4 regions of the Pedococcus sp. P2_D9 genome follow, and region 4 is predicted to be linked to each of the others. Evidence: riboswitches for the same ligand, from Rfam matches in the RefSeq annotation. Region 4 holds a riboswitch; each other region holds the start of a gene.

Region 1 (7,708 bases), on a different contig from region 4:
TCGACCCGATCGGGACCCGGTGTGGTCCTCGTCGCGGTCTACGGCCTGCTCGCTCTCGCGGCCACCGGCCGTTCGGTGCTGCAGATCTCCGAGTACTTCTCGAGGGCGCCGCTGGCCTATGTCCTGTCGGCGCTCGCAGCGGTCATCTACGTCGTCGCGACGGTCGCGCTGGCGCGCGGCGACCTCACGTCGCGCCGCGTCGCGCTGGTGGCGATCAGCGTCGAGCTGGCAGGCGTGCTCATCGTGGGTCTGGCGTCCTACCTGGCCACGGACGCCTTCCCCGACAAGACGGTGTGGTCGCACTTCGGGTCCGGCTACGGCTTCGTGCCACTGGTGCTGCCGGTGCTCGGCCTGCTCTGGTTGCGGCGCACCCGTCCCAGCTGAGAGCTGGTCGGTGGCCTTCGTCGACCGCTAGTCCGTGGCTGTGTCCACCGGCTCGTCGACTGGCTCTTCGACTGGCTCGTCGACTGGCTCGAGGACGAACACGGGGATCAGCCGGTCGGTCTTGACCTGGTAGTCGGCGTAGGGCGGGAACGCCTCGACGCACCGCGGCCACCACTCCTCGCGCTCGGCGCCCTCGAGCTCCCGGGCCCGGACCGTCCACGTGCGGTCGTCGTCCTGGAGGTCGAGGACCGGGTTCTTGCGGATGTTGGCGTACCACTTGGGGTGCTCCGGCGCGCCACCCTTGCTCGCCACCGCGGCATACACACCGTCGTGCTCGACGCGCATCAACGGGACCTTTCGCACCTTGCCGGAGAGGCCGATCATGGTCAGCATCACGACCCGTCGACCCTGGATGGCGACCGCTCGGGTCGTCCCGGCGGCCTCGATCTGCTCGACCTGCGTTCGGACCCAGCCGGTGGGGCTGGCGACGTACTCACCAACAATGCTCATGGGTCCATCACAACACGAACCGGCACATCTCGGGTGGAGGGGTCGAGCAGGCGGGTCGGCTGGGTGGGACCTGTCGGGCGCCGACGATCCGGCGCACAGGCGGCTGTGGACAACTCCGGGAGGCGTCCCACGACCGACCTACCCTCGGACCCATGACCCGGATCGAGGTGAACTCCGACACCATCGTGGCGCTGGGCGCTTCCCTCCGGGAGGTGGCCGACGACCTCCTGTGGCAGGCGGTGCGCAGCTCGGAGCAGACCTGGTCGCTGGGCCCCGGCGACAGCGCCGGAGCCCTCGCGTCGGTGCTGGGTGACTTCGAGCACCAACGTCACGTGCTCGGCCGCGCGCTCGAGGACCTCGCGGCCGCGACGGCGCTGGCCGGGCGGCTGTACGCCGACGTCGAGAGCACGAGCGCCGCCGCCTTCGACGGTGGCCCGGGATGACGATCCTGAGGCCGCTGCCGGGTGATCCCGGCACGGTGCGCGCACTCGCCGACCGGCTGGCCGGGCAGGGCGAGCTGCTGCTGGCCCTGGCGAGCACGGTGCGAAGCCTCGGCGACCCGAGCAGGACGACCTGGGAGGGGCCGGGCGGCGCCGCCTTCGCCGCTCGGTCCCGCACCGCGGCCTCGCTCCTGGTCTCGGTGGGGCGTCGCTACGCGGTGTCGGCGGTGGCCCTGCGGCCTCTTGCCGCAGCCCTGGCGGAGGCGCAGCACGACGCCTCCTGGGCGGTGACGACGCACGCGGAGGCCTGGCAGCTCGCGGTCACCCTCGGCAACCGGCGGGTGATGGCGCAGGAGAGCGCCGACCCGACGCAGCGTGCGGTCGCCGCGGACCTGCACCGCAAGGAGCTGGAGCAGCTCGAGCTCGTCCAGGTCGCCGAACGCCGCCATGCCGCAGCCTGGCATCGGTTCGCCGAGGCGGACCGCCGGTGCGCCACGGTTCTGCACCAGCTCGTCCAGGACGGCCTCGACGACTCACGGATGTACGACTCGCTGACGGGGCTCAGTCGCGGGGCCGGCGTGCTCGGGAGCGCGGCAGGGGCCGTGGCGATGGCTCCCACGCCGCCGTCCAAGGCGCTGGGGGTCGCCGCCGGGGCGTGCGACGGACTCCAGCTGACGGCAGACGCGGTGGTCAAGGTCGGCTACGGCGACGGGGACTGGGGCCACATCGGCGTGGGCGCCGCCATGTCGGTCACCGGCGCCGCGTCCGGCGTGCTCAAGCGAGGCGCCCTGGCGACGAACCCCGCGGCCCTCGCGGGCCCGACGAGGACGGCGCGACGCTCGCTGCGCTTCGGCACGGCTCAACGGCTCCGGCTCGCGACGGCCGAGGAGCTTCGCCGCGCCGGTCGAGCCGAGTACCAGCCCGACGCCCGCACGTTCCGCGCGACCCGGTCGCCGGGCTCGCCGACCGCGACAGCGCACTGGGTGGCCGAGCAGGTCGCGGGACGTGCACGCGTCCTCGTGCGCAACAAGTGGCTCGACGACCTCGCCCTGGTGACCCGTGACCCCGCCCGGTCGCGCACGATGTTCGTGACCGGCCTCGCGGCCGAGGCGACCACGGCGGGTCTGGGGGCCGTCGGCACCGGGCGCGACCTGTACGCCCGACACGAGGGGGACCTGGCGATGCGGACCCGCGACGCCACCGATGCGCGCGGCACCACCCCCGATCCCGACCCACGTCCCGGCGCTCGCTGACCCGCCGTTCGTGCGTCCGCCATGAGAGATGGGTATGCCGCCCGCTCACCTCCCCGGCGTAGCCTCGGCCCAGGTCATGAGTGCCAGCGACAAGCCCCGGCTCGCTGGCCGGCAACCCTCCTCCGCGGTGGGGTGCCCCGGGTGAAGACCTGGCGGGCGGCGCAGTCGCCGTCCGCAAGCGCGGGAGACCCACCACGTGTCCCGCACCGTTCCGGCGGTGGCATCAGTGATCACAGGACCTCGGGAGCTCGAACCTCCCTTCACAGGCACCTCGACCACCCGCTCCGCCGGTGACGGTCCCCCGATCCGTGCCACGCGGCATCCGAGAGTGAAGGACACCGAGATGAGCTCCACCAACTGGTCGTTCGAGACCCGGCAGGTCCACGTCGGACAGGAGCCGGACGCCGCCACCGGCGCTCGCGCCCTGCCGATCTACCAGACGACGTCGTACGTCTTCAAGGACACCGAACACGCGGCAAACCTGTTTGCCCTCAAGGAGTTCGGCAACATCTACACCCGCATCATGAACCCGACCCAGGACGCTGTCGAGCAGCGAGTCGCGTCGCTCGAGGGCGGGGTCGGGGCGCTGCTGGTCGCCTCGGGCCAGGCTGCCGAGACCCTGGCCATCCTCAACATCGCGGAGGCGGGGGACCACGTCGTGGCGAGCCCGAGCCTGTACGGCGGCACCTTCAACCTGCTCAAGCACACCCTCCCCAAGTTCGGGATCGAGGTGGGCTTCGTCGAGGACCCCAACGACCTGGAGTCCTGGCGGGCCGCCGTCCGACCCAACACCAAGCTGTTCTTCGGCGAGACGATCTCCAACCCGAAGTCGGAGGTGCTCGACATCGAGGGCGTCGCGGCCGTCGCCCACGAGGCCGGAGTGCCGCTCGTCGTGGACAACACGATCGCGACGCCCTACCTCATCCGCCCACTGGAGTGGGGAGCCGACATCGTCGTGCACTCGGCCACCAAGTACCTCGGTGGTCACGGCACGTCGATCGCGGGGGTGATCGTCGACGGGGGCACGTTCGACTTCGGGGCCGACCCCGACAAGTTCCCCAACTACAACACCCCGGAGGAGAGCTACCACGGGCTGGTGTTCGCGCGGGACCTCGGCGTGGGGAGTGCCTTCGGCGCCAACCTCGCGTTCATCCTCAAGGCGCGCGTCCAGCTGCTGCGCGACCTTGGTCCCGCGATCGCACCGTTCAACGCCTTCCTCATCGCCCAGGGCATCGAGACACTGAGCCTGCGCATCGAGCGGCACCTGGAGAACACGCACAAGGTGGCGGCGTTCCTCCAGCAGCACGAGCAGGTCGAGCAGGTCGTGTGGGCCTCCCTGCCGGACCACGAGTCGTACGCGAAGGCAACGAAGTACACGCCCCGGGGTGCTGGGGCGGTGCTGGCGTTCGAGATCGTCGGCGGCGTCGAAGCGGGGCGTCGGTTCGTCGAGTCCCTCGTGCTGCACAGTCACGTCGCCAACATCGGTGACGTGCGCTCGCTCGCGATCCACCCAGCCTCCACGACCCACTCCCAGGGCCCGGACGGCGACCGTCTGAAGGCCGGGGTCACGCCCGGGCTGGTGCGCCTCGCCGTGGGCATCGAGCACATCGACGACATCCTTGCCGACCTGGAGCAGGGCTTCATCGCGGCCAAGGGCGTCTGAGGCGACTGCTGACACCTGCGTCCGACCGAACACGTCGAATGCAGGTGTCAGCAGTCGGCCGCGGGGGGATACTGGGGCATGGCTTCGCACCCGGGGCCCGTGACGCTCCACCTGCACGTCCACACGGTCCACCTTCCACACCAGGTCGCACCGCTTCTCCTCGTCGCGGTCGTGACGGTCCTTGCCGTCGTCCTCGTGCTGGTGACCGTCGCAGGTGGCGGGGCGATCCTGGCTCCCGACCAGCTGCCGAACCCGCGCAACCTGACGACACTGGTGCGCTGAGCAGACCCAGGGGTGGCTGGGGCTCACCCGTATGATTTCGCCCGTGTCCTCCGAGCAGCGGTCCCGGTCTCGGCGGCCACGTCAGGCGGGCCCACCTCGGCCCGTGCGCGTCCCGCCGCCCGTGCCGGAGCTCAAGTACCCGCCGGACCTGCCGGTCGTCACGCGCAAGGACGACATCGCCGCCGCGATCCGCGACCACCAGGTCGTCATCGTCGCGGGCGAGACGGGCTCGGGCAAGACCACCCAGCTGCCCAAGATCTGCCTCGAGGTGGGGCGCGGGCAGGCCGGACTGATCGGGCACACCCAGCCGCGACGCATCGCGGCCCGCTCGGTCGCCGAGCGGATCGCCGAGGAGCTCGAGGTGGAGCTCGGTGGCGCGATCGGCTACCAGGTGCGTTTCACCGACCAGAGCAGCGACTCCACCCTCGTCAAGGTGATGACCGACGGCATCCTCCTCAACGAGATGCAAAGAGACCGGTTGCTGCGCAAGTACGACACGATCATCATCGACGAGGCGCACGAGCGGTCGCTCAACATCGACTTCATCCTCGGCTACCTCAAGCAGCTGCTGCCGCGACGCCCTGACCTCAAGGTCATCATCACGTCGGCGACGATCGACCCCCAGCGGTTCGCGGAGCACTTCTGCTCGGCCCGTGGTGAGCCGGCGCCGATCATCGAGGTGTCCGGTCGCACCTACCCGGTGGAGGTCCGCTACCGCCCGCTCGTCGACCCTGAGCGGCCCGATGCCGAAGAGCGCGACCAGGTCACCGGCGTGTGTGAGGCCGTCGAGGAGCTGTGGACCGAGCGGGCCGCGGACGGCACCGGTCACGACATCCTCGTGTTCCTGTCCGGGGAGCGCGAGATCCGGGACACGGCGGACGCGCTGGAGAGCCTGAAGCTGCCGCAGACCGAGGTGCTCCCGCTCTACGCGCGCCTCTCCGCGGCAGAGCAGCACAAGGTCTTCGGACGAGCCGCCGGACGCCGGATCGTGTTGGCCACCAACGTCGCCGAGACCTCGCTCACTGTGCCCGGCATCCGCTACGTCGTCGATGCCGGCACCGCGCGAATCTCGCGGTACTCCCAGCGCACCAAGGTGCAGCGGCTGCCGATCGAGGGGATCTCGCAGGCGAGTGCGAACCAGCGCGCCGGCCGCTGTGGGCGCCTCGCCGACGGCATCTGCATCCGGCTGTACTCCGAGGAGGACTACGAGGCGCGACCGGAGTTCACCGAGCCCGAGATCCAGCGCACCAGCCTCGCGTCCGTCATCCTCCAGATGACCTCGCTGGGCCTCGGCGACATCGCGGCCTTCCCCTTCGTGGACGCCCCGGACGCCCGCCAGGTCGCCGACGGCATCCGACTGCTGGAGGAGCTGCAGGCCTTCGACATCGGGCAGGACGGCCCAGACGGGTATGCCGCGGCGTCGCCCTCCACGGGCCCGCCCCGGAAGGGGCGTGGCCGCGGAAGGAGGCTCACGGCATACGGGACGTCGTTGGCGCGGCTGCCCGTGGACCCGCGGCTGGGACGCATGCTGATCGAGGCGGGCGCGCTGGGCTGCACCCGCGAGGTGCTGGTCATCGTCGCCGCGCTCTCCATGCAGGACCCGCGCGAGCGACCTGCCGACAAGCAGACCCAGGCCGACCAGTCGCATGCGAGGTTCCGCGACGAGCACTCTGACTTCATGTCGTTGCTGAACCTGTGGGCCTATCTCAAGGAACAGCAGAAGGCGTTGTCGCACAGTGCTTTTCGGCGCATGTGCCGCACGGAGTACCTCCACTACCTGCGGGTGCGGGAATGGCAGGACCTGCACAGCCAGCTGCGCAAGGCGTGCCAGGACGTCGGCATCGACACGAAGGCGGCGACCGCAGCCCCGGGGGAGCCGCCCAACGCCGACCTCATCCACCAGGCGCTGCTGGCCGGACTGCTGTCCCACATCGGGCTGCGCGACGAGGCCAAGCGTGACTACCTGGGGGCTCGCGGGGCACGGTTCGGCATCTCGCCCGGCTCGACGCTCTTCCGCCGTCAGCCGACCTGGGTGATGTCGGCCGAGCTCGTCGAGACGACCCGGCTGTGGGCGCGCAGCAACGCCAGGATCGACCCGATCTGGGCCGAGCGGCTGGCCCACCACCTCGTCAAGCGCACCTACTCCGAGCCGCGTTGGTCTCGCAAGCAGGGCGCTGTGGTGGCGACCGAGAGGGTCACGCTCTACGGCGTCCCCCTCGTGGCCGCCCGCACCGTGCAGTATGCGCGGATCAACCCCGAGGAGTCGCGGGACCTGTTCATCCGGCATGCGCTGGTCGAGGGGGACTGGGACACGCACCACGCGTTCTTCACCGCGAACCAAGCTCTGCTGCAACGACTCTCCGAGCTCGAGGAACGAGCCAGGCGCCGCGACATCGTCGTCGACGAGGAGGACCTCGTGGCGTTCTACGACGCACGGGTACCCGCCGAGGTGGTCTCCCAACGCCATTTCGACCGCTGGTGGAAGGACGCCCGCCGCACGACGCCGCAGCTGCTGACCTTCACCGAAGAGCTCCTCACCCGCGAGAGCGCGGAGGGGGTGTCCGCCCTCGACTACCCGAGGACGTGGACCCAAGGGGGCATCGAGCTGCCGGTCACCTACCAGTTCGAACCGGGTGCGGCGGCGGACGGCGTGACGGTGCACATTCCTGTCCAGGTGCTCAACCAGGTGTCCGACGCGGGCTTCGACTGGCAGGTGCCCGGGCTGCGGGAGGAGCTGGCGACGGCGCTGCTGCGGTCACTGCCGAAGGCCACCCGGGTGCACTTCGTCCCGGCGCCCGACCACGCGGCTGCTGCTCTCGCGCAGGCCCAGCCCGGCGGCGACCGACGGCTGGCTGACGAGCTCGCTCGGGTGCTCCGCGCACGCACCGGGATCCAGGTGCCGCCCGAACAGTTCGCGGCAGACCGAGTCCCCGACCACCTGCGCATCACGTTCGCCGTCGAGGACGGCACTGGACGCGTGCTGGGCAGCGGCAAGGACCTGGACGCCCTCCAGGAGCAGCTGGCCGGCCAGGTGCAGCGGCGGATGTCGAGTGCGGCCGCAGCCATCGAGCGGAAAGGATTGCGGCAGTGGGACTTCGGTGACCTGCCTGCGACCTTCGAGTCGACGTCCGGTGGCCAGACCGTTCACGGCTTCCCTGCTCTGGTGGACCGCGGCG
Region 2 (7,708 bases), on a different contig from region 4:
GTCCCCATCGTCTAGCGGCCTAGGACCCCGCCCTTTCACGGCGGTAGCACGGGTTCGAATCCCGTTGGGGATACGCAGTAAAAGCACCATCTAGGCCCCGTAGCGCAGTTGGTTAGCGCGCCGCCCTGTCACGGCGGAGGTCGCCGGTTCGAGCCCGGTCGGGGTCGCTCGAAAGCCAAGAGGCCCGCACACACGTGCGGGCCTCTTCGCATGTCCGGGCATGCCGCGGGGCTGGGCCTCGTGCGCCGGCCCAGCCCTGGGGCATCCCCGTCAGTCCCCCTGCGTGTAGTGCGACGCGTCCCCTTCGATCACCCTGCTCTTCTCCCCAGTCAGCCCCACCGGCACGTCGCCCGCGACGGTGACCCGGTGGAGGCGGCGCGGCAGGTGGTCGTAGTTGTCGATCGCGTAGTGCTGGGTGATCCGGTTGTCGAAGATGACGAGCTGGTCCGGCTCCCAGGCGACACGCACGACGTTCTCCGGGCGGGTGATGTAGGACTGGAACAGCCGGATCAGGTCCCGGCTCTCCGCGGCGGACAGCCCGACCAGCCGCTGGGCGAAGCCGCCGAGGTAGAGCCCCTTCTCCCCCGTCTCGGGATGCACGCGCACGACCGGGTGGGCGGTCCGATAGGCGGTGGAGGTGAACTCAGCACGGTTCTCCCTGGCCTGGTCGTCGAGGGACTCCTCCGGCTCGGCGTAGTCGTAGTCGTTGGTGTGGATCGCCCAGAGCGAGTCGGCCAGCAGCCTCAAGGGCTCGGGCAGGTCGCGGTAGCCCGCACCGGTGTTGGCGATCAGCGTCTCGCCGCCGTGGGGTGGGACCACCTTGCTCGACAGGGTGGTCGCCTTCGGTGGCGCCTGGACGAAGGTGACGTCCGTGTGCCAGTGGTTGGCCACCCCCATCTCGCTGTCGACGGGGAGGATCCGCGGGGCGCCCGGCGCCGACGCCACCGTGGGGTGCGCCGTCGTGAGCGGGCCGAAGTGCGCGGCGAACCGTTCCTGCTGATCGTCGGTGAGCGGGGCACGGCGGAAGACGAGCGCCTTGTGCTCCAGCAGAGCCTGGTTGAGGAACTGGATGGTTTCGGCATCGAGGTCGGAGGTGAGGTCGACGCCGACGATCTCGGCGCCGATCCGTCCGGTGATCTTGCGGACGTCCCGGTCGGTGGCGATGGCGGTCATGCTGCGTGCTCCTTCGTGGTGAGGGCGTGCTCGGTGTTGGGGTTGGCCGGCCGGGGCAGGCCGTAGTGGTCGCGCAGCGTCCTGCCCGTGTACTCGGTGCGGAACAGGCCCCGACGCTGCAGCTCGGGGACCACGAGGTCGACGAAGTCGTCCAGACCGCCCGGCAGCGTCGGCGGCATGACGTTGAACCCGTCGGCTGCCCCCTGCTCGAACCACTCCTGGATCTGGTCGGCGACCTGCACGGCCGTCCCGGCGAACACCCGGTGGCCGCGCCCGCCGGCCAACCTCTCGATGAGCTGGCGGACCGTGAGGCCCTCGCGCTCGGACAGGTCGAGGACCAGCTGCTTGCGGCTCTGGTTGCCTTCCGTGCCCACCGCCACGGGCGGCAGTGGTCCGTCGAGGTCGCCCTCGGTCAGCTCGTGGTCGAGCATGGTCGAGAGCTGCGCCAGCCCGTGTGCCGGGTTGATCAGGGCGTTGAGCTCGGCCTCCTTCTCCTTGGCCTCCTCCTCTGTGCGCCCTATGACGGGGCTGATGCCAGGGAGAATGAGCAGGGCTTCCGGGCGCCGACCGTGGGCGGCGAGCCGGCCCTTGAGGTCGGCGTAGAACGCCTGCGCCTCCTCGAGCGTCTGCTGCGCGGTGAAGACGGCCTCGGCGAAGCGGGCCGCGTACTCCTTGCCCGACTCGCTCGACCCCGCCTGCACCAGGAGGGGGTAGCCCTGCACGGGCCGGCGGATGTTGAGTGGGCCGCGCACCTCGAAGTGCGGGCCCTTGTGGTCGATCGGAGCGATGCGGTCGGTGTCGGCGTAGATGCCCGACCCCTTGTCGGCGATGACGGCCTCGTCGTCGAAGGAGTCCCAGAGCGCCTGGGCGAGCTGGACGAACTCGGTGGCCCGCGCATACCTCGCCTCGTGGTCGGGGCGACCCTCGAGCCCGAAGTTCCGCGCCTCGTCCTGCCCGGCGCTCGTGACGATGTTCCACCCGGCCCGCCCACCGCTGAGGTGGTCGAGCGAGGCGAACGCGCGAGCCAGCGTGTAGGGGTGGTTGTACGTCGTCGACGCGGTCGCGATGAGCCCGACGTGGGTCGTCGAGGCGGCCAGGGCCGAGAGCAGGGTGAGGGGCTCGAACGCGCTGTGCGTGTTGTGCTTCACGTTGCCGTGCAGCGCCACTCCGTCGGCGAAGAAGACCGAGTTGAGCAGGCCGCGCTCGGCCGTCCGGGCGATGTCGACGTAGTGCTGCAAGGTGAGGGCCCGGGCCGGCTCGACGTCAGGATGGCGCCAGGCCGCCTCGTGGTGGCCGGTGGACATGATGAAGGCGTTGAGATGGAGCTCTCGGTGTTCAGTGGACATGGTTCACCTTTCCTTTCAACGGATGTGGGGTGCTGGTCAGCGGGCCGCGGCAGCGACGCGCCAGCGCGAGAAGTGCCGCTCCAGCCGGACGAGGACGGTGTTCACGAGGAGCCCGAACAGCGAGACGGTGAGGATGCCGGCATACATGTCCGGGATCTGGAAGCTGCTCTGGGCGTTGACGATCAGGTAGCCCAGCCCCGCCTTTGCACCCACCATCTCGGCCGCGATGAGGACCAGGATCGACGCCGTCCCAGCCATGCGGACGCCCGTGAAGATGGTGGGCACCGCCGAGGGCAGGACCACCTTCTGGAACAGCCTCAGGCTGCCCAGCCCCAGCGACCGGGCGGCTCTGACGAGGAGCGGGTCGACCGTGCGCACCCCGGCGATCGTGTTGAGCAGCACCGGGAAGAAGCTCGCGTACGCGACGATCGAGATCTTGCTCGTCTCCCCGATCCCGAGCAGTAGGACGAAGACCGGCAGGAGCGCGAGGGCGGCCGTGTTGCGGAAGGCTTCCAGCAGCGGCGTGAGGAACTCGCGCAGGCCGTCGTACCAGGCCACCACGAGTCCCAGCCCGATGCCCGCGACGACCGCGACGCTGAACCCGATCACCGACCGGGTCAGGCTGGCCGCGACGTGCTGCTGGAGCTGGCCGCTCTGGACCAGCCCCCACCACGCCTGGAGCACTTCGTGCAACGGGGGGAGGAACACCTTGCGCGCGGGGTCGAGCAGGTACTGCGTGCCGAACTCCCACAACAGGAGGAAAAGCACGACGGCAGCAGACCTGCGCGTCCCCCGCCCGAGGCGGCGCGCGGCGCCACCCCACCAGGTATGCCGCGTGGCGGCCGGCCGAGCCACGCTCGCCTCGGGTGCCGGGCCGGGCTGCGTCGGCACTGTCAGATCACGACCTGGGTCCAGGGTTGCGGTGCTCATCAGGCTGCCTTCTCTGTGCCGTCGGGCTGGATCTTGAGATGACCGGCGTCCTGGGCGCGGCGCACCTCGTCGTGCAGGAGCGTCCAGACCTCGTGCCGGTAGTGCACGAAGCGGGGGTCCGACCGCAGGTCGGTGGTGGACTCGCGGTCGCCGAGGTCGACGTCGACGAGAGCCTTGAGACGCCCGGGCCGGGCGCTCAGGACGGCCACGCGCTGGCCGAGATAGACCGCCTCCTCGATGCCGTGGGTGATGAACACGACAGTCGTGTCGGTGGCTCGCCAGATCCGCAGCAGCTCGTCCTGCAGCTGTTCACGGGTCTGCGCGTCAAGGGCAGCGAACGGCTCGTCCATGAGCAGGATGCCGGGCTGGTAGGCCAGGCTCCGGGCGATCGCGACCCGCTGCTTCATCCCACCGGAGAGCTCGTGTGGATACCGGTCCTCGAACCCCTCGAGCCCCACGAGGGCCAGGTTCTCGCGGGCCCGTTCGGTGCGCTCGCGGCGACTCAGTCCCCGTTGCTCGAGGCCGAACGTCACGTTGGCGAGGGTGGTCCGCCAGGGAAAGAGCGCGTACTGCTGGAAGACGATGCCCCGGTCGAGACCGGGACCGGTCACCTCGGCGCCGTCCACGAGGACGCTGCCGCTCGTGGGGCGGCTCAGCCCGCCGAGGAGGTCGAGCAAGGTGGTCTTGCCCGACCCGCTCGGTCCGACCAGCGTGAGGAACTCACCGCGTGGCACCTCCAGGGACACGTCGTCCAGCGCGACCAGCGGGCGTGCTTGCGGCTGGTCCCTGGTCGGGCGGAGCGCGAACTCCTTGGTCACGCCACGCAGCTCGATGTGGGCACTCATGAGGACGCCTTCGACGCGAGCCCGTTGTAGTCGTTGGTGTAGAGGTCGCGGGGCTTGAGCGCGCCCTGCTCGAGGACCCCGCTGTCGACGAGCCACGGCTCCCAGCGGGTGAAGTCCTGGTCACTGATCAAGCCGCCCTTGCTGGCGACTCCCACGCTCTTCCAGAACTTGAGGTTGTCGGTCTTCTCGTTGCGACCACGCTTCTCGATGATGGTGGTGAACCGCGTGATGACGGTCTCGCGAGAGCTCGTGCGCTCCCACTCGATCGCCTTGGCGACCCCGGTGACGAACTCCTTGGCTGCCGCCGGATGCTTGGCGATGAAGTCGTCCCGTAGGACGTACTGACCACCGTTGAAGGCGCCGAACAGCTCGTAGTCGCTGAACAGCGACCGCAGCCCACCCGTGGCGATGGCGTGGTCCTGCAGGACCCCCGAGAGGGTGCCGACGTCGACCTGCCCACGCCGGACGGCCYGCTCGGTGTCGTTGGGGGGCAGTGGGACCAGCTGCACCTGCTTGATCTCCTCCGGCGTGAGGCCGTTCTTCTTCAGGTAGGTGTCGATGACCGCCTCGGCGTGCGCCCCCAGAGTGTTGACAGCGACCTTCTTGCCGATCAGGTCGTGCGGGGTCCGGATCGGACTGTCGTTCTTGACGTAGAAGCCGTTGAACGTCCTGGCGTCCTCGCCGTAGTAGTTGATGACGGCCTTGACCGGGGCGCCTGCGCTGATGAGCTTGACCACGGCGCCGGAGAACGCACCGCCGAAGTCGGTCTGCCCCGTGGCCGCGGACTGGATGTCCTGGGGACCGCTGGTGGTGTTGCCGACCCAGTTGAGCTTGAGGGTGGGGAAGTAGCCCAGGTCGGAGGCGAGCTCGGGTAGCGACACCGAGTTGGCCCACCCCTGGTAGCGAATGGTCACCGGCCCCTTGTCCTTCGCGGACGTGCTGGCCTCGCTCGACGGGAGCGAGCAGCCGGACACCAGGACGAGTGGCAGGGCCGCCGCCAGCGAGGCGATCAGCGCCCGGCTCGCGGTGAAGGAACCACGAATCGCGCGCATCAGGCCACCGCCTCGCGGAGCACGGCACCCGCGGTAACCAGCGAGCGGCCTGCCACGGTGTCGAGGAAGACGGTCGTGACCTCGCGCAGCGGTCGCAGGGCAGCCTCGTCGAGGAAGGCCTCACCCCCGTCGACGAGCCTCACGTGGTCGGCCAGGACGAACCAGCCCGGGGTGATGCTGCTCGGCGACAGGCTCGCCAGGACGGGGCGGAGGGCATAGTCGACGACCAGCACGTGGGCGGGCGTGCCGCCGGTGGCCACCGGCAGGACGACCTTGCCCCGCAGCGCGAACTGCGGCAGCAGGTCGAGGAAGGTCTTGAGCAGGCCGCCGTAGGCCGCCTTGTAGACCGGGGTGGACACGACGACCGCGTCTGCCGCCTCGAGCGCAGCCACGGCGCGTGCCACTTCGGGGTCGTGGGCGTCACCGCGCAGGAGTGGGCCGGCGGGCAGGTCCCGCAACACGATGGGGACGACGACGTGGCCGGCGCGTTGGAGCTGTCTTGCGATGTCGGAGAGGACGGCGTCGGTCTTGGAGGAGGGGGAGGGACTGCTGGAGATCGTGGCAATGACAGCCATGGGTGGATCCTTTCGGGCAAGGGGAATCGCCGGTCCTGCGCCGAGGCGCAGAACCGTTGGAGGAGAATGGGTTTCGAGGTAGCAGTCGTCGAACAGACCTACGAGCGCAGGTCGGAGACCGGCTGAAGCCGACGAACGACGAGGGCGCGCGTCAGGGGCGACAGAGTGCGCTGGAAACCCTGAGCAGGTCGATGTGCCTGCGCAGGACGGGTAGACAGGAGCGATCGACTGCCTGCCTGGATCCGTTGTCCTTCATGGGTTTCCGTCCTCGGATGAGGCTCGAGAGCCTCGCGCTTGCGGCAGTCGTCCGACTGCCACCTGGTCTTCACCCGGAGCACCCCACCGCGAGTGGGAGGGTTGCCGTCCAGCGAGCCGGGGCTTGTCACTGGAGCTCATGACCTACGTCGAAGGTAGCGGTTCCTTCATTGCCTATCAAATAAGTAGGATATGCCTCTCGCATGGTGGGACGACAAAGAGCGCCCACGCACGGAATCCGTTGCGCGGGCGCCCTTTTGGACAGGCGTCATATGCGTGGCGGGGGCCCGCCAGGGTCCGTCAGACGCTGACCTCGATGGCGATCTTGCCGCGGACGTGCCCGGTCTGGCTCAGCTCGAACGCCTCAGCCGCATCCGCGAGCGCGAACACGTCGGCCACCGGCACGGTCAGCCGACCCGCGTCGGCGAGGTCGCCCAGCGCAGTCAGGTCCTCGGCGTTGGGCCGCACCCATGCGGCGATGCCACCGGCCTCGGCGACGGTGCCGTCGGCGATCGACCCGTGCCGTCCACCGTCGGCGAGAACGGCCTGCGTGACGTCCAGGACCCCGCCGACGAAGTCGGCCACGACGTCCACGCCGTCGGGCGACAGCTCACGTACGCGCTCGGCCAGCCCCGCGCCATACGTCACCGGCTCTGCACCCAGCCCGCGCAGGAACTCGTGGTTGCCCTCGGAGGCGGTGCCGATCACGCGCGCGCCGAGAGCTCGGGCGATCTGCACGGCGAAGAGACCGACTCCACCGGCGGCGGCGTGCACGAGGACCGTCTCGCCATCCTTGAGTCCCAGCCGAGCGATCAGCTGGTATGCCGTGAGGCCGGCAAGCGGGAGGCCCGCCGCCTGGTGCCAGTCGAGGGACTTCGGCTTGCGGGCGACCGTGCGGACGGGCGCGGTGACAAGCTCGGCGAAGGTGCCGCCCTGCACCCAGTCCTTGCGGGCGTAGGCGATCACCTCGTCGCCGGGGGCCCACTCGGGGGTGTCGGGGCCGACCGCCTCGACGACTCCCGAGACGTCCCAGCCCGGGATCGCGGGGAACTCCACGACCATGAGGCCGTCGAGATAGCCCTTCATGACCTTCCAGTCGACAGGGTTCACGGCTGCGCTGCGCACGCGGATGAGCACCTCGCCGGGGCCGACCTTGGGGTCGGGGAGGTCGGTGAGCTGGAGGATGTCGGGGTCGCCGTACTCGGCGAAGGTGATTGCCTTCATGGTGGGGGCAACGTCGCCACCCACGGGGTATTCCGCGATGACCGTCGGTTGTGAGGGGGCAGCACGGATCGGCTATGATCCTGCAGTCGCGACGGTCCCCCGGGCTTCGGCACGAGGCCGCCGCGATCGCATGTTCTGCATTGCATGGTCACCATCACGCACATGCACCCACGGCCAGGTAGCTCAGTTGGTACGAGCGTCCGACTGAAAATCGGAAGGTCGGCGGTTCGACCCCGCCCCTGGCCACCACCCAAAGCCGCAGGTCAGGGACCCGTGACCTGCGGCTTTGCGTATCTCTCGCCCTCCGT
Region 3 (7,708 bases), on a different contig from region 4:
CGGCTGGGCTGGACCCTGACGAGATCTCGTTGATGACATTGTAAAACGAGTTGCCCGCAGATCACGCATCGGCACACTGCCGACACGGCGCGATGTCCCGCTGGACAGCCATGGAGAGCCGTGCCGGACCGGTGCAGACCGGTCGCCTCAGGCGTCGGCCTTGACGGCCAGGACGGGGCACGACGCGTCGAGCAGGATGCGCTGGGCGTTCGAGCCCAGGATGAGCTTGCCGACGGGGGTGCGACGACGCAGGCCGATGACGATGAACTCCGCGTGCTCCTCCTCGGCCACTGCGATCAGGTCCTCGGCCGGCTCGTTGCCCCGGACGAGCTGACGCACCTCGTGCTCCAGCCCCTCCTCGTCCAGCTCGCCCTGGATGCGGGAGAGGTCGGCATCGAAACGGTTCGCCTCCTCACTGTCGAAGTCTCGGCCACCGCGCTGGGAGTTGATGACGATCAGCTTGGACTTGCGTAGCAGCGCCTCGTCCGCGGCCCGGCGCAGAGCCGCCCGCCCTTCCTTCGTCGGCACATATCCCACAACGATGGCCACAGGGACCTCCTACGTTCAGTTGACCGAGTAGCGGTGCGACCGGGTGGTGGACCCGGGGCACACCAGGCGACGGCAGCCGCTGGGCCCGACCGTACCGGAAATCCCCCCGTCAGGCAGGGCCTGCGAGAACCCGGGCCACGATCTGCCCGACCTGCTCGATCTCGATGAGGAACCCGTCGTGGCCGTAGTCGGAGTGCACGGTGTGCAGCTGGGCCGCCGGGACGGCGTCGGCGATCTCTCGGGACAGCCGCGGCGGGTAGAGCCGGTCCGAGTCGACGGCGACCACCGCCACCTGAGCGGAGATCCTGGCGAGCGCCGCGGCGACTCCCCCACGGCCTCGTCCGACGTCGTGGGAGTTCATCGCCTCGGTGAGGACGACGTAGGAGTTGGCATCGAATCGTCCGGCCAGCTTGCCGGCGTGGTGGTCGAGGTAGGACTCGACGGCATAGCGGCCGTGACCGCCCAACGGGTCCTCCGCCTCCTGCGGCTCGCGACCGAAGCGCTCGTGCAGCTCGAGCTCGCTGCGATAGGTGACGTGCGCGATCCGCCGCGCGATCCCGAGCCCGGTCTCGGGACCGGGGCCGCGCTCGTAGTAGTCGCCGCCGTGGAAGTCGCCGTCCGCGCGGATCGCCAACAGCTGCGCCTGACACCAGCCGATCTGCTCCGCCGTGGCGTATGCCGTGCTGGCCAGCACGATGGCCATCGCGACCCGTTCGGGGTGGGTCACCGCCCACTCGAGGACCCGCATCCCGCCCATCGAGCCACCCAGGATGGCGTGCCAGCGGTCGATGCCGAGGACGTCGGCGAGCAGGGCCTCGGTCTGCACCTGGTCACGCACGGTGACGAAGGGGAAGCGGCTCCCCCACGGGGCACCGTCGATGGCCGGCGAGGACGGGCCGGTGCTCCCCTGGCAGCCGCCCAGGACGTTGGCGGCAACGACGAAGTAGCGGTCGGTGTCGAGCGGCCGACCGGGGCCGATCAGCCCGTCCCACCAGCCCGGCGTCGGATGACCAGGACCGGTCGGTCCCTCGACATGGCTGTCACCGGTGAGGGCGTGCTCGACGAGGATGGCGTTGTCACCCGCGGCGCTGAGCTCACCCCAGGTCTCGTAGGCCACCCGCACCCCGGGAAGGACGCCACCGCGCTCGAGCTCGACCGCGCCGAGGTCGACGAACTGGCGTCGACCGACCGGGTCACCGTCGCGCCAGGCACCTGACGTCGCTCGTGGTGGGGAGGTCGTGGTCATCGAAACTGCTCCTGTGGCGCTCGCGCTTGCCGCCCAGGTCAGGGTCGGCCGGGTCTTCACCCGGGGCACCCCACCGCGAGGAGGGTTGCCGCCCAGCAAGCCGGGGCTTGGTGCTGGGACTCATGACCTGGCGACCATCATACGAGGAGGCCGTCGGCGTGTCCGCGGCGTCCGCACGATGGACGCGTCGTCCCCGCCGAGCTGCGCGCGAGCACTTGGGTCAGCCCGACCGCAGCTCGGCCGCGCGCTGCGCGCCGTGGCTGCCGGGACGCACGCCGAGGTCGAGCATGCGCTCGAGCAGCTGCGCCAGCCGGTAGTCGGGGCGCGCCCGGAGCGCCCGGTCCACGCAGGTCCGGGCCAACGCGCCGTCGCCCTGCCACCAGGCACAGTTGGCGAGCACGGTGAGCGCCGGAGCCGCGTGGTCGTCGGGGACCGACCTGACCAGGGACTGCAACCTCGCCAGGAGACGGCGACCGGCCCCGGCCGACGGCCCTGCCCCCGGGCTGCGGTGCCAGGTGGGAGCCGGCAGCGTGCAGCGCAAGGCGTCGACGAGGTCCGGCGACAGGGAGTCCAGGGGCAGGGCACCAGGGCACAGCCAGGCCACGAGTCCGTCGCGCAGCGCGAGGTCCTCCAGGCTGCGCACGAGCAGGCAGACCTCGGCGGGCCCGAGCTCTGCGACCTCGGGCGCGCCACCGGTCACGTCGCACACCACCGACCAGCGCGACAGCGCCTCGAGCCGACGGGCAGCATCGAGGCGTCCCGACTCGGGCTCCGAGCCGCTACCCAGCTCTGCTGCCACCGCCTCGGCGAGGACTGGGTCCGCGGCGACGAGGTCCGCGATCGCGGACCTACCCGGGAGGGGCGCGATCTCGAGCCCGACGTACTCGGCCACGGCGGGGGTGTCGGCCGCCTCCGGGACCGGCGCGCCCTCGGCCGGACAGCATCCGTCGGCGCAGTCGATGGCGAACCAGCGCCCGTCGCGGACGACGAGTCGGTCCAGGACCTCGAGGTCGGCCTCGGTCGCCAGGCGACGCACGGCGTCCAGACCGGGCCGGCTCGAACCCGCCGCCGTCTCGTAGCCGACGAGCATGACCGCCTCGGGCCGGTCCTGCAGCAGCGGAGCCACGAGGACGCGGCCGACCTGCTCCGCGTCCTGGGGTGGTGGCAGGTCGATCCGCTCGATCAACCCGACGCTGCGACCGTGGAGGGCGACCAGCACGATCGAGTCCTGGGGGTGGTAGCCGAGCTGGTAGGGCAGCACGGCGACGACATCGGCCGGGCCGCGCAGTCTGATCTGGCTCATGGGCCAACGCTGGCCTCCCGGGGGCCTTCGGGTCAGGGGCCGGAGCCAGCCCTGTGGACAGGCGCACCCACGCCGACGGGGTGGGGCTGCTCCGCGCCGCCACGGCGCAGCAATGGCGTCCTCACGGCCCGCCACGCCCTCGACACACCCCGACCGAGCGGATGAGGACGTGCTGGAGTCAGCGGACGACGTCGCCCTCGACGGTCTCGTGCGCCCTCGCCGGCGTGGTGCGCTCCCAGGCCAGGAACGACTCGGTCTCGTTGACGACGGTCGCCGCGATCCACGACACCACCACCGCGTCGTCGGCGAGGCCGAAGACGGACAGCGCCAGCTCGGGGATCAGGTCGATGGGCGACACGACGTAGGCCACCGCGCCGAGAACCATCAGGAGCCGACCGCGGGTGGTCCCGGCATACTCGCCGCGAAAGGTGGCCCGGAACAGCCGGGGCAGGCTCATCAGGCGTTCACCCAGCGCGGGCGATCCCGGACGGGTCGCGGTGCGGACTGCGGTGGCGATGGTGCGCAGGGCACCGAAGCGGGTCATGGCCATGGTCAGACTCCCGTTGTTCGAAGGCGCAGGCTCCGGGCACCACGATGGCCCGGACACGGTTCAAACGACCTGGGTGCCCCGGTGATTCCCGGCGCTCCCCCAGCCTGCGTCCAACCGGCGCAGCACGCCACTCAGAAGCCAGTGGCCCTGGGCGGGAACTCGTGACGCGCGTGGTCGGCGATCTTCTTGAGCAGGTAGCTGTCGAGGCCCGCGCCGACGACACCGCCGATGACGGGCACGCCCTTGCCGAACCGGCTCAGCGTCTTCTTCCCAGCGGTCGACAGCAGCCGGAAGCCGACCGCCTTGTTGACCACCATCAACGCAGGCCCGGGCAGCCGCTGGGCCGCGAGGTTGGCGAGTCGGCCGGTCGAGGCCACACCTGCCTTCTTGAGCAGGTCGTCCGCGTCGGCTCCCACGAGGGTGAGCAGCACCGCCGACCGGATCTCGGGTCGCTTGATGTCGTAGCCGCGCAGGGACGCGATCGCGGCCACCATCCGGGTCGCCACGACGTAGAACTCGACGACGTTGGCGGGGAGCGCCACGGGCAGCGTGACGAACCCACCGAGTCCGGTGACGAAACCACCGGCGGCCGCGAGCCTGAGGTGACCTCGGACCACGGCGTCGACGGCCTCCTCGGCTCCTGGCTTCTCGGCCCGCCGGACGTCGGCGACCTTCTGCGCCGAGTCGAACGGACCCTTGCCGTCGATGCCGACGTCGAGCAGGCTCTCGATCAGGCCGGTCACGGCTCCGGAGAACATCCCCGAGTCCTCGCGGGGGGCCCTCGCCTGTTCGAGCGCCGAGGTCGGCTTCGCCTGCGCCTCGTCCTTGCCCATTCCGAGAAAGCCCACGTCAGCACCCCTCCGGGTTTGGTTTCGGTCGGTCGCCGCCATCCTGCCATGTGGCCCCGTGACCAGCGGGATTAGCCTTGGGACATGGTCGACACCGCTGACTCCCCCTCCGCCACCTTCACCCAGTACGCCCATCCCGAAAGGCTCGTCAGCACGCAGTGGCTGGCCGACCAGATCGAGGCCGGCGCCGTCGGCGGGCCCGACGGCATCGTCGTCCTGGAGTCCGACGAGGACGTGCTGCTCTACGACACGGGCCACATCCCGGGCTCGCTCAAGCTGGACTGGCACCAGGACCTCAACGACCCGGTGGTGCGCGACTACGTCGATGCCGAGCAGTTCGCTGCGGTCATGTCGGCCCGCGGTGTCGGCCGGGACACCACGGTCGTGATCTACGGCGACAAGAACAACTGGTGGGCCGCCTACGCGCTGTGGGTGATGAGCCTGTTCGGACACGAGGACGTGCGGCTGCTCGACGGCGGCCGTGCCAAGTGGGTGGCCGAGGGTCGCGAGCTGACCCGCGAGGTCCCCGCCGTGGGCAGCCTCGCCGGCGACGCGGCATACCCAGTGGTGGAGCGCGACGACGCGCCGATCCGCGCGTTCAAGGAGGACGTGCTCGCCCACCTCGGTGGGCCGCTGGTCGACGTGCGCTCCCCCGGCGAGTTCAGCGGCGAGCTGCTGCACATGCCGGACTACCCGCAGGAGGGCGCCATGCGCGGAGGACACATCCCCGGCGCCAAGTCGGTGCCGTGGGCGCGAGCGGCCAACGAGGACGGCACCTTCAAGTCGCGCGAGGACCTCGAGGCGATCTACCTCCAGGAACAGGGACTGTCGCCCAGCGATGCCACGATCGCCTACTGCCGCATCGGCGAGCGGTCGTCGCACACGTGGTTCGTCCTCACCCACCTGCTGGGTTTCGACGCCGTCCGCAACTACGACGGCTCGTGGACCGAGTGGGGCAACTCCGTCCGAGTGCCGGTCGAACAGGGTGCGTCGCAGTGACCAGTGCCGTGAGTGGCACAGCGTCCACCCAGCCGGCGCCCTTGCCTGCCGCGATGCAGGAGATCGCCGACGACTTCGCGGAGCTGCTTGCGCCGCAACGCCTCGAACTCCTGCTGGAGTTCAGTGAGGGACTGCCCGACCTCCCCGAGAGGTATGCCGGTCGGCTGGGTGAGATGGAGCAGGTCCACGAGTGCCAGTCCCCGATCTTCCTGGCGGTCGAGGTCGCCGAAGAGCCGCTCGACCAGCCCGGCGAGCGCGCGGTGCACCTGTTCTTCTCGGCGCCGGCCGAGGCACCGACCACGCGCGGGTTCGCGGGGATCCTCAGCGAAGGGCTCGACGGCCTGACCGCTGCCGAGGTGCTGGCGGTGCCGGAGGACGCGCCCTACCGGTTCTCCCTCGGCGAGGCGGTCTCCCCGCTGCGGCTGCGGGGCATGGTCGGGATGCTGAGCCGGATCAAGCGCCAGGTCGCCCTCAAGACCCACGCCTGACCCACCCCCACGCGTGGCCCCACCTTTATCGGGTGACCCGATAAAGGTGGGCTTCACCCCGGAACCGTTCCGCGGGGAAGCGGACCTTTGTCGGGTGAAGCAGCCGGGACCGACGGGATCGTCGGTCCCGGGTGCGAGGATGTGCCCGCCATGCCTGCTGCCCACGTCGCCTTCGTCGCCACAGCGGACGGTCGCGCCGCCATCGTGGGTGACCACGTCCAGCTGGTGGGCCGGGCAGACCAGCTCGTCACCCGGGCCTGCGAGCTGGAGGCGGCTGGGGACGTGCGGTGGGTCTGGTGGTCAGCCGGCGGCGATGCCTCAGCCCTCGTCGCGGCCGGGGTGCCGGTGAACCGCTGCTGGGACGTGGCCGAAGCCCACCGCCTGCTCGCGGGCGGGTGGGAGGCGACGCCCCAGGTGGCCTGGGCCGCGGCATACCGACTCGATCGTGCGGGCCTGCCGGCAGCGGCGCGCGGTGACCTCTTCGACTTCCACAGCACTGGACCCTCGTCGTCGGCGCCGGCCCGCGCACCGGGCACGGACGTCGGCGCGAGCTTGTCGGTGGTGCGGCCGGACGGCTACCTCGACCCCGACGCGGGCGCGGCCACGTGGGCGCCCGACGACGACGTGGTGGTGGCCTGGGGGCGCGCGGCCCTCGCTTGCGCAGGCGCTCAGGCGGCGGCCCTGGCGGAGGTGGGCCCACGATCGGTGGCGGCCGCCCACTCCGAGTCCGCGGCAGCGTTCCTGTGTGTCGAGCTCGCCCGCGACGGGCTGCCAGTCGACCGGGCGACCGCCGAGAGGATGATCGCGGAGGCCGCCGGCGCCCGCCCCGAGAGCGAGGCGGACGCGCGACGGATCCGCGCCGAACGCGACCTGCAGGTGCTGTCGCACACGCCTGGTCGCGAGTCCACGGATCTGCGAAACCCCTTGCAGGTCAAGGAGCTGCTCGCCTCCGTCGGGGTAGTCGTCCCCAACACGCGCAAGTGGGTCCTCGAGCCGTTCCGCGAGACCCACGCGGTCGTCGGAGCCCTCCTGGCGTGGCGCAAGGCCGAACGCATCGCGACCACCTACGGCTACCCCTGGCTCGACGCCCACGTGGGCCCGGACGACAGGCTCCGTGGCGGGTGGACCGCCTGCGACGGAGCCGCTGGACGGATGACCGCGCAGAACGGCCTCCACAACCTCCCGACCTCGCTGCGCCCAGCCGTGGCCGCCCATCCCGGTTACGTGTTCGTCCGCGCCGACCTCGGACAGATCGAACCGCGCGTCCTGGCCGCGGTCTCCGGCGACGAGGCCTTTGCGGCAGCGACCCGCGCCGACGACCTGTACGCGCCTGTGGCAGCCGCCCTCGGGGTCGAGCGTCCGGTGGCCAAGATCGCGGTGCTCGCCGCGATGTACGGCCAGCGCAGCGGCGCCGCCGGCGAGGCCCTCAAGGACCTCGAGCGCACCTACCCGGTCGCCATGGGCTACCTCGATGCCGCGTATGCCGCGGGGTTGCGACGCGAGCCGCTGCGCACCTTCGGTGGTCGGCTGATCCGGCTCGACGCGGTCCTGGCCGACGTGCCCGCCGAGGGCACCGCGGCCTACGACGCCGCGCGTGGACGGTTCGCCCGCAACGCCGTGATCCAGGGCAGCGCGGCCGAGCTGTTCAAGGCCTGGGCCGCCACCGTCAGGGTCACGACACGCGACCTCGGCGCCCAGATCGTGCTGTGCCTGCACGACGAGCTG
Region 4 (7,708 bases):
GGTGCGCGAGATGAACCGGATCGGCATGCTCGTCGACCTCAGCCACGTCTCGGCCGACACGATGCGCGACGCCCTGCGGGTGGCAGAGGTACCGGCGATCTTCAGCCACTCCTCGGCGCGGGCGGTCTGTGACAGCCCGCGCAACGCGCCCGACGACGTCCTGGAGTCGTTGCGGGACAACAACGGCGTCTGCATGGTGACGTTCGTGCCCACGTTCGTGAACCCCGAGGCGGCAGCCTGGCGCGAGGAGCTGAACGCGGCGGCGGCGGCAGAGGGGATCACGCCGGCCGACGCCGCGGCATACAGCCCGTTCTACGACGAGTACTGCCTCAGCCGGCCCACACCGAAGGCCACGCTCGCCGACGTCGTCCACCACGTCGAGCACGTCCGCGAGGTGGCCGGAGTCGACCACGTCGGGCTGGGTGGCGACTACGACGGGGTGGCCACGCTGCCCGAGGGGCTCGAGGACGTCACCGGCTACCCCCGGTTGCTGGCCGCGCTGGCCGACCGCGGATGGTCCGACGACGACCTCGGAAAGCTCACGAGCGGCAACATCCTGCGCGTGATGAGGGACGCCGAGGCAGGCGCGAGGTCGCTGCAGGAGCAGCGCGGGCCCAGCCTGGCCACCCTCAAGGACCTCGACGGCGTGCCGGTCTCCGGGTAGTCGTCCTGCTAGTTGCGCCAGCGGGAGATGGTCAGGCCGACGACGCGGGCGATGATCAGCGCGACGTACATGACGCCGGCCACCTGCTCGATGATCACGACCGAGCGCGCGAAGGGCAGGACGGCGGTCACGTCGGAGAGCCCGACGCTGGTCAGGTTGGCGAAGGACAGGTAGAGCAGCTCGAGGAAGGTCCGGTGTCCTTCACCCTGGTAGGCCGTGAACGACCCCGGATAGACCACCTGCACGGCCATGAACAGGTGGGCGAACATCCACGACACGACCGTGAAGTTAGCTCCCACCGCGAAGATCTCGTCGCGGGTCACCCAGGAGTCGTCGAACAGGTAGCGGATCAGGCCGTACCCGGTGTAGCCGTAGAAGGCCGCGTGCAGGATGGCTGACCAGAAGACCACCTGGTGGTTCGCCGGGGCCAGCCCCTCGGCGACGGTCAGGGCCACGACTGGCACGCCCAGCACCACCGCGACCCACGTCAGGGCCGGCGTCGCCCTGACGGCATAGACCGCGATCGAGAGCACCAGCACGCCGAACACCCCGATGAGCGTGCGCCCGAGCGGCGTGTCCCCCGCAAAGGGGTACGCCAGCACCTCGAGCAGCTGCGCCGCGAGGAGCACCCCACTGGGGTGCCCCTTGACGGCGTTGAACCATTCACGCATGGCGACACCCTAAGGGTGTGCGCCGAGTCCCAAGGGTCTCCGAGTCCCCAGGGTGGGCGCCGAGTCGTCAGGTGGCGTGCTTCAGTTCGTGACGACCCTCACGCGCAGCGTCCGGGCGGCCACCACGGCCGCGAGGCAGGCAGTGACCGCCATGACCAGCGCCATCGGGACGGCTGAGCCCGAACCCATCGCGCCGATGAGGGGGGCGGACACACCACCGATGACGAACTGCGACGCGCCGAGCAGGGCAGCAGCGGTCCCCGCGGCCTCACCGTGCCGGGTCAGGGCCAGTGCGGGGGTGTTCGGCAGGGTGAGACCGCACGCGAACAAGAGGAACCAGAGCGGCACGAGGACCGTGGTCAGCCCACCGACACCCGTGATCGCCGACGCCAGGAGCACCAGTGCGGCGACCGCACCGATCGAGACGCCCGCCCGGACCAGCTGGCGCGGCTGGAACCGCTTGAGCAGGAAGGGGTTCGCCTGCGACCCGGTGAGGAAGCCCAGCGAGTTGAGGCCGAAGGCCAGCCCGAACTGGGTCACGCTCAGGCCGTAGATGTCCTGCAGCACGAACGAGGAGCCGCCGATGTAGGAGAACAGCGTCGCGAACATCAGGCCGCTGATGAGGACGAGCCCGACGAAGGTGCGGTCGCGCAGGAGCATGCCGTAGGTGTTGAGCACCGGGCGGAGGGCCAGCGGCCTGCGTCGCTCCGCAGGAAGCGTCTCGCGCAGGGCGAGACTGGCCAGTGTCACCAGGAGCACACCCGCCACGGCGAGGATGACGAACACCCCGCGCCACGAGGTGAGCCGGAGGATGAAGCCGCCCAAGGTCGGGGCGAGCACCGGCGCGAGACCCATGACGAGCATCAGGCGGGACAGCATCGTCGCGGCAGCCGACCCCGCGAAGAGGTCGCGCACCATCGCCATGGCAACCACGGACACGGCCGCGTTGCCCAGCCCCTGGATCGCCCGGCCGACGGTGAGCAGCTCGATGGTCGGGGCGAACGCACAGAACACCGAGGCCGCGATGTGCAGCGCCAGCCCGGCGATGAGTGGTCGGCGGCGTCCGATGGCGTCCGCAAGCGGCCCGACGAGGAGCTGCCCGAGCCCCATGCCCAGCAGGATGCCGGTCAGCGTGCCCTGCACGGCCGACTCCGACGCCGCGAGGTCGCGGGTGATCGACGGCAGCGCCGGCAGGTAGGTGTCGATGGTCAGCGGACCGATCGCGATCAACGCGCCGAGCACGAGGACGAAGCGGAGGTACGAACGGCCCGTCGGGGCCGGCTGGACACCGGTGCTGGGATGCGGTGACGGCGTGCGCGTGGAGGTCGCGGTCGAAGTCGGGGCTGTCGGAGTCGGGGCGGTGGCGTCAGTCAGGGTCTCGGGAGCGGCAGTCACCTCTGCGCAACGACGAAGGGCACAGGTCTATTTCATCCCGCGCCCTTCATCTCTGGGCTGGTCAGTCCCTGCCGGTGAGCTCCCAGGCGTCGAGGGACTCCTCGACTTCCTCGCGACCGGCGAGCCCTCTCGCCACCGGGTCGTTGTCGTAGCGTGAGTCGGGCGCGTAACCGGGCGTGTAGCCGGAACCCGCAAGGGCGACCTCGTCCGTCCGCTCGACACCCGTGTCGTCAGGATCCGCCGCCTGTCCGTCGAACACCGGCTCCATCTCGGGCACCTCGTCCCCACGCATGAGCGCCAAGGTCATGGGCAGGTCGTCGAGCTTGATCAGCACGTCGCGCGCCTTGGAACCCTCGGACGGACCCACCACCCCGCGGGACTCGAGCAGGTCCATGAGCCGACCTGCCTTGGCGAACCCGACGCGCAGCTTGCGCTGGAGCATCGACGTCGAGCCGAACTGGGTCGTCACGACGAGCTCGGTGGCCTGGAGCAGCAGCTCGAGGTCGTCGCCGATGTCGTCGTCCACCTGCTTCTTGGCCGCCACCACCGTGACGTCGTCGCGGTAGCTGGGCTTGAGCTGGCCGGTCACGTGCTTGACGACCTGCTGGATCTCGGACTCGGTGACCCACGCACCCTGGACGCGCATCGTCTTGGAGGAGCCCATCGGCAGGAACAGCGCATCGCCCTGACCGATCAGCTTCTCGGCACCGGGCTGGTCGAGCACGACCCGGCTGTCTGCCAGCGACGAGGTCGCGAACGCCATCCGCGACGGCACGTTGGCCTTGATGAGGCCGGTGACGACGTCGACGGACGGGCGCTGGGTCGCCAGCACTAGGTGGATGCCCGCGGCCCGTGCCAGCTGCGTGATCCGGACTATCGACTCCTCGACGTCCCGGGGCGCGACCATCATCAGGTCGGCGAGCTCGTCGACGATGACCAGCAGGTACGGGTACGGGTGGATGACCCGCTCCGAGCCCGCCAGCGGCTTGACCTTGCCCGCCTTGACCGCCTTGTTGAAGTCGTCGATGTGCTTGAAACCGAACTGCGCGAGGTCGTCGTAGCGCGTGTCCATCTCACGCACCACCCAGGCAAGCGCCTCGGCGGCCTTCTTGGGGTTCGTGATGATCGGCGTGATGAGGTGCGGGATCCCCTCGTATGCCGTGAGCTCCACCCGCTTGGGGTCGACCAGGACCATGCGCACCTCGTCGGGCGTGGCCCGCATGAGGATCGAGGTGATCATCGAGTTGACGAAGCTGGACTTGCCCGCGCCGGTGGCGCCCGCGACGAGCAGGTGCGGCATCTTGGCGAGGTTGGCGATGACGTAGCCGCCCTCGACGTCCTTGCCGACGCCCATCACCATCGGGTGCTCGTTGCCCCGCGCTGCCTGGCTGCGGAGCACGTCGCCGAGGCTGACCTTCTCGCGGTCGGCGTTGGGGATCTCGATGCCGATCGCGGACTTGCCCGGGATCGGCGACAGGATGCGGACGTCGGCCGAGGCCACGGCATACGCGATGTTCTTGGAGAGCGCGGTGACGCGCTCGACCTTGGTGCCACGGCCGAGCTCGACCTCGTAGCGGGTGACCGTCGGTCCACGGCTGAAGCCGGTGACCTGGGCATCGATGTCGAACTGCTCGAGCACCTGGCTCAGCGACTCGACCACGCGGTCGTTCGCGGCACTGCGGGTCTTGTGCGGGGAACCCGGCTCAAGGATGGCGTTGTCGGGCAACGTGTAGGTGATGTCGCCGGCGAGCGCGAGCTGCTCGACTCGCTGTGGCAGCGGGGTCGTCGGGGGCGCCTCAAGGGCGGCCTTGACCTCGATGGCCGGGCCCTTGGCGGGCGAGGTGGTTTCGGCAGTCGCCGAAGGGGCCAGAACGCCGGGCGAGGTGGGGCGCTTCTCGCCGGGGCGGAACCGCCGACCGTCGGGTGCCACGAGAGCGGCCTGCTCGAACGCCTCGTCCCCCTCGAGCGGACCCTCCGGGTCGATCACGCGGCGACGACGCCTGGGCTTGTCCTCGACCGCGTCGGCGAGCGGGTCCTTCCCGGCGTCGACCGTCCCACGGTGGAGGAGGTGGTCGCGCAGCTCGGCGAGGCGGGTGGGGACCATGTGCACGGGCGTCGCGGTCATCACCAGGAGGCCGAAGAAGCCCAGCATCAACAGGATCGGCACGGTGCCGTAGACCGACACCGCGGCCTCGAGCGGGCTGGATGCCAGGAACCCGATGATGCCGCCACCGTCACGCATCCCGTCGGCGCCCTGGGGTGGGGTGGGGATGTCGGCGGCGACGTGGGCCAACCCCGAGGCGGCGAAGGCGAGGGCGCCCAGGCCGACACCGAGGCGGGAGTTGGCCGAGTCCTCTTGCGGCGCGCGCAGGAAGCGGATGCCCAGGAAGAGCAGGGCGAGCGGCACGGCATAGGCGACGCGTCCGAAGGTGCCTGCGACGACGGCGTGCACGACGTCGCCGAGGGCGCCCTCGAAGGCCCACCACTCCCGGGCGGCGACGAGGATCGACACTCCGATGAGGAAGAAGCCGAGCCCGTCACGTCGGTGCTCGGGCTCGAGCTCACGGGCGCTGGTGCCGACCCGGCGCACCGCGCCGCCGGCCACGTGTGCCATGCCCATCCAGGTGCCGCGGACCGCGCGCAGGGGCAGCGGCAGTCCGCCACCGCTGGCCTTGCCACGCGCGGGGGACTTGCGGGGTGTGCTGCTCTTGCGGTTGGCGGGGCGTGTTGCGGTGCCCCGGCTCCCCGACGAGCGCGACCCTGCATTTGATCGTGCTGGTGTGGACGGACGTGTCGCCATGCTCCGCAGGCTACGCGAAGGTCACACGGGACACACGCGTCACACGCGTTCCACCCGCAGGCAATGTGTCCGGATCGCCCTGGCCCGAACGGCCGAGTTGCCCTCCCCGATCGGGTACGAAGGGCAGGTAGCCCTTACCAGGGCGCACGCCCGGTGGGACGCTGGGCCTTGCGTCTGGCGGGGCCTGTGCCGACGACCAGCAGTGGTCGTCGGCACAGGCGCGCACAGGGGGAAGGGTCGCGTGGGGACGGCGATGCCGACCCGCCCCGCCAGATCGCTCGGCCCTGCCTCCGGCCACCTGGCGGTCACGGACTTCCGCCATCTCAGATCGCGGGAACCCACGCCCACGTGCTGGATCCCGCTTGACCCGTGCCGCTACCCTCGACGACAGGTCATGAGTGTCAGCGCACAGCCCCGGCTTGCTGACCAGCAACCCTCCTCCGCGGTGGGGTGCTCCGGGTGACGACCGGGCCGACTGCACCCGCAGCCGGCAAGCGCGGACTCGGGAGCTCTCGGGTCCCACCCGGACCAGGAGCTCTACCCATGTCGATCGCGAGCACCCCGCCACCAGCCTTCCGTCGCAGCGCCCCCCTCGCGCACGCCCGCACCCAGAGCCACCTCCGCCCTGTTCCCGATGCCCGGTCACTGGGCGAGGTCGGCCCGCTGCCCGCGGTCGTGTCGGAGTCGCTGCTCGTGCCGACGCTGGACGGGGCCGTGGACTACGCCAACTTCGACCACGCGGCGTCCACGCCGGCGCTGGTCAGCGTCAAGAAGGCCGTCGACACGGCGGTGCGCACCTACTCCTCGGTCCACCGCGGCAATGGCTGGGCCTCCCGGGTGACCTCGTCCTGGTACGAGCAGGCGCGGGCCGAGGTGCGGTCGTTCGTCGGGGCACGCGAGGGCGACGAGGTCGTCTTCACCCGCAACAGCACCGACTCGTTCAATCTCCTGGCGCGATGTCTGCCGCGCCACACGCAGGTCTTCGTCTTCGAGTCCGAGCACCACGCCGCGCTTCTGCCGTGGCCCCACCAGCGCACCCACCGGCTTCCGGTCCCCGGCAGCATCAGCGACGCGAGGGCGCTCCTGCGGACTGCGCTTCGCGACCACCCCGGCCGCCACCGGTTGGTCGTGCTCGCCGGCGCCTCCAACGTCACGGGAGAGATCTGGCCGGTCCGCGAGCTGGCGGCGATCGCCCGCCAGGCGGGCGCGAGGGTGGTCCTCGACGCCGCGCAGTACGCCCCCCACCGCCGCGTGGACCTGGACGACCTCGGTGTCGACTACGCCGTGCTGTCCGGCCACAAGCTGTACGCACCGTTCGGCACGGGAGTCCTGGCAGGCCGGGCGGACTGGCTGGACGCTGCGGCGCCCTACCTCGCCGGCGGCGGCGCCACCAAGTCCGTGACCGAGCGCGCAGTCGTGTGGCAGAAGGGGGCCGCACGCCACGAGGGCGGCAGTCCCAACGTCATCGGCGCGATCGCCCTCGCTGCCGCGTGCCATGCCCTGCGGGCGCACGCGGACGCGGTGGAGGAGCACGAGCGCACGCTGGGCCAGCGTCTGCTCGACGGTCTGGCCGCCATCGACGGCGTGCAGACCTACTCCCTCTTCAGCCCGGACCACGAGCGCGTTGCCGTGGCGACCTTCACCATCGACGGGGTCGACTCGTCACTGGTGTCCGCGGCCCTGTCGGCCGAGCACGGCATCGGGGTCCGGGACGGCAAGTTCTGTGCGCACCTGTGCGTCGACGCCCTGCTCGACGACCCCCACGCCGTCGGGTCCACGACCGCCGTCCGCGCCAGTGTCGGGCTGGCCACGACCGCTGAGCACGTCGAGCGGTTGCTGTCAGCCGTGGCCGAGCTCGCCGAGCACGGACCCCGCGCCGACTACGTCAACGGACCGCAGGGGTGGTTGCCGGTCGGCGACCCGCGCGCGCTCGACCTCGCGCGCCCCTGGTAGCCGCCCCCGCGGCATACCCGAGCCCCACCTGCCGCACCTTTATCGGGTGACCCGATAAAGGTGCGCTTCACCCGGAAACGGTTCTCGGGTGAAGCGCGCCCTTCTCGGGTGGAGCAGGCGCAGGCTAGGCTTGGATGACGACCGGGATGATCATCGGGCGGCGACGGATCTTGCCGCCGACCCAGCCACCGATCGCGCGACGCATGACCTGCTCGAGCTGGTGGG

What was found. A riboswitch is a leader RNA that binds a small molecule or an ion and turns the genes downstream of it on or off. The one in region 4 is predicted to bind S-adenosylmethionine.
Region 1: it holds a riboswitch for S-adenosylmethionine, as region 4 does, so the genes downstream of both, AC1DXJ_RS10640 (bifunctional o-acetylhomoserine/o-acetylserine sulfhydrylase) here and AC1DXJ_RS17330 (aminotransferase class V-fold PLP-dependent enzyme) in region 4, are expected to answer to the same signal.
Region 2: it holds a riboswitch for S-adenosylmethionine, as region 4 does, so the genes downstream of both, ssuE (NADPH-dependent FMN reductase) here and AC1DXJ_RS17330 (aminotransferase class V-fold PLP-dependent enzyme) in region 4, are expected to answer to the same signal.
Region 3: it holds a riboswitch for S-adenosylmethionine, as region 4 does, so the genes downstream of both, metX (homoserine O-acetyltransferase MetX) here and AC1DXJ_RS17330 (aminotransferase class V-fold PLP-dependent enzyme) in region 4, are expected to answer to the same signal.

What each region holds. Positions count from the first base shown of each region.
Region 1 is NZ_JBFUEI010000005.1:106,193-113,900, reverse strand. Features, by position in the region: gene AC1DXJ_RS10660 (hypothetical protein) at 1-384, shown strand, start outside; gene AC1DXJ_RS10655 (nitroreductase family deazaflavin-dependent oxidoreductase) at 412-894, opposite strand; gene AC1DXJ_RS10650 (hypothetical protein) at 1,047-1,337, shown strand; gene AC1DXJ_RS10645 (hypothetical protein) at 1,334-2,587, shown strand; SAM riboswitch class IV at 2,660-2,774, shown strand; gene AC1DXJ_RS10640 (bifunctional o-acetylhomoserine/o-acetylserine sulfhydrylase) at 2,931-4,250, shown strand; gene AC1DXJ_RS10635 (hypothetical protein) at 4,329-4,532, shown strand; gene hrpA (ATP-dependent RNA helicase HrpA) at 4,564-7,708, shown strand, end outside.
Region 2 is NZ_JBFUEI010000006.1:131,329-139,036, reverse strand. Features, by position in the region: tRNA gene AC1DXJ_RS11955 (tRNA-Glu) at 1-73, shown strand; tRNA gene AC1DXJ_RS11950 (tRNA-Asp) at 94-167, shown strand; gene AC1DXJ_RS11945 (TauD/TfdA dioxygenase family protein) at 271-1,173, opposite strand; gene AC1DXJ_RS11940 (LLM class flavin-dependent oxidoreductase) at 1,170-2,519, opposite strand; gene AC1DXJ_RS11935 (ABC transporter permease) at 2,556-3,449, opposite strand; gene AC1DXJ_RS11930 (ABC transporter ATP-binding protein) at 3,449-4,294, opposite strand; gene AC1DXJ_RS11925 (ABC transporter substrate-binding protein) at 4,291-5,346, opposite strand; gene ssuE (NADPH-dependent FMN reductase) at 5,346-5,921, opposite strand; SAM riboswitch class IV at 6,207-6,321, opposite strand; gene AC1DXJ_RS11915 (NADP-dependent oxidoreductase) at 6,477-7,400, opposite strand; tRNA gene AC1DXJ_RS11910 (tRNA-Phe) at 7,573-7,649, shown strand.
Region 3 is NZ_JBFUEI010000005.1:93,137-100,844, forward strand. Features, by position in the region: gene AC1DXJ_RS10570 (universal stress protein) at 148-549, opposite strand; gene metX (homoserine O-acetyltransferase MetX) at 659-1,795, opposite strand; SAM riboswitch class IV at 1,813-1,923, opposite strand; gene AC1DXJ_RS10580 (DUF4192 domain-containing protein) at 2,016-3,098, opposite strand; gene AC1DXJ_RS10585 (YkvA family protein) at 3,277-3,648, opposite strand; gene AC1DXJ_RS10590 (EcsC family protein) at 3,780-4,496, opposite strand; gene AC1DXJ_RS10595 (sulfurtransferase) at 4,581-5,495, shown strand; gene AC1DXJ_RS10600 (SufE family protein) at 5,549-5,983, shown strand; gene AC1DXJ_RS10605 (DNA polymerase) at 6,134-7,708, shown strand, end outside.
Region 4 is NZ_JBFUEI010000012.1:107,005-114,712, reverse strand. Features, by position in the region: gene AC1DXJ_RS17350 (dipeptidase) at 1-664, shown strand, start outside; gene AC1DXJ_RS17345 (ion channel) at 673-1,335, opposite strand; gene AC1DXJ_RS17340 (multidrug effflux MFS transporter) at 1,417-2,730, opposite strand; gene AC1DXJ_RS17335 (FtsK/SpoIIIE family DNA translocase) at 2,792-5,530, opposite strand; SAM riboswitch class IV at 5,921-6,033, shown strand; gene AC1DXJ_RS17330 (aminotransferase class V-fold PLP-dependent enzyme) at 6,074-7,483, shown strand; gene AC1DXJ_RS17325 (ribonuclease J) at 7,608-7,708, opposite strand, start outside.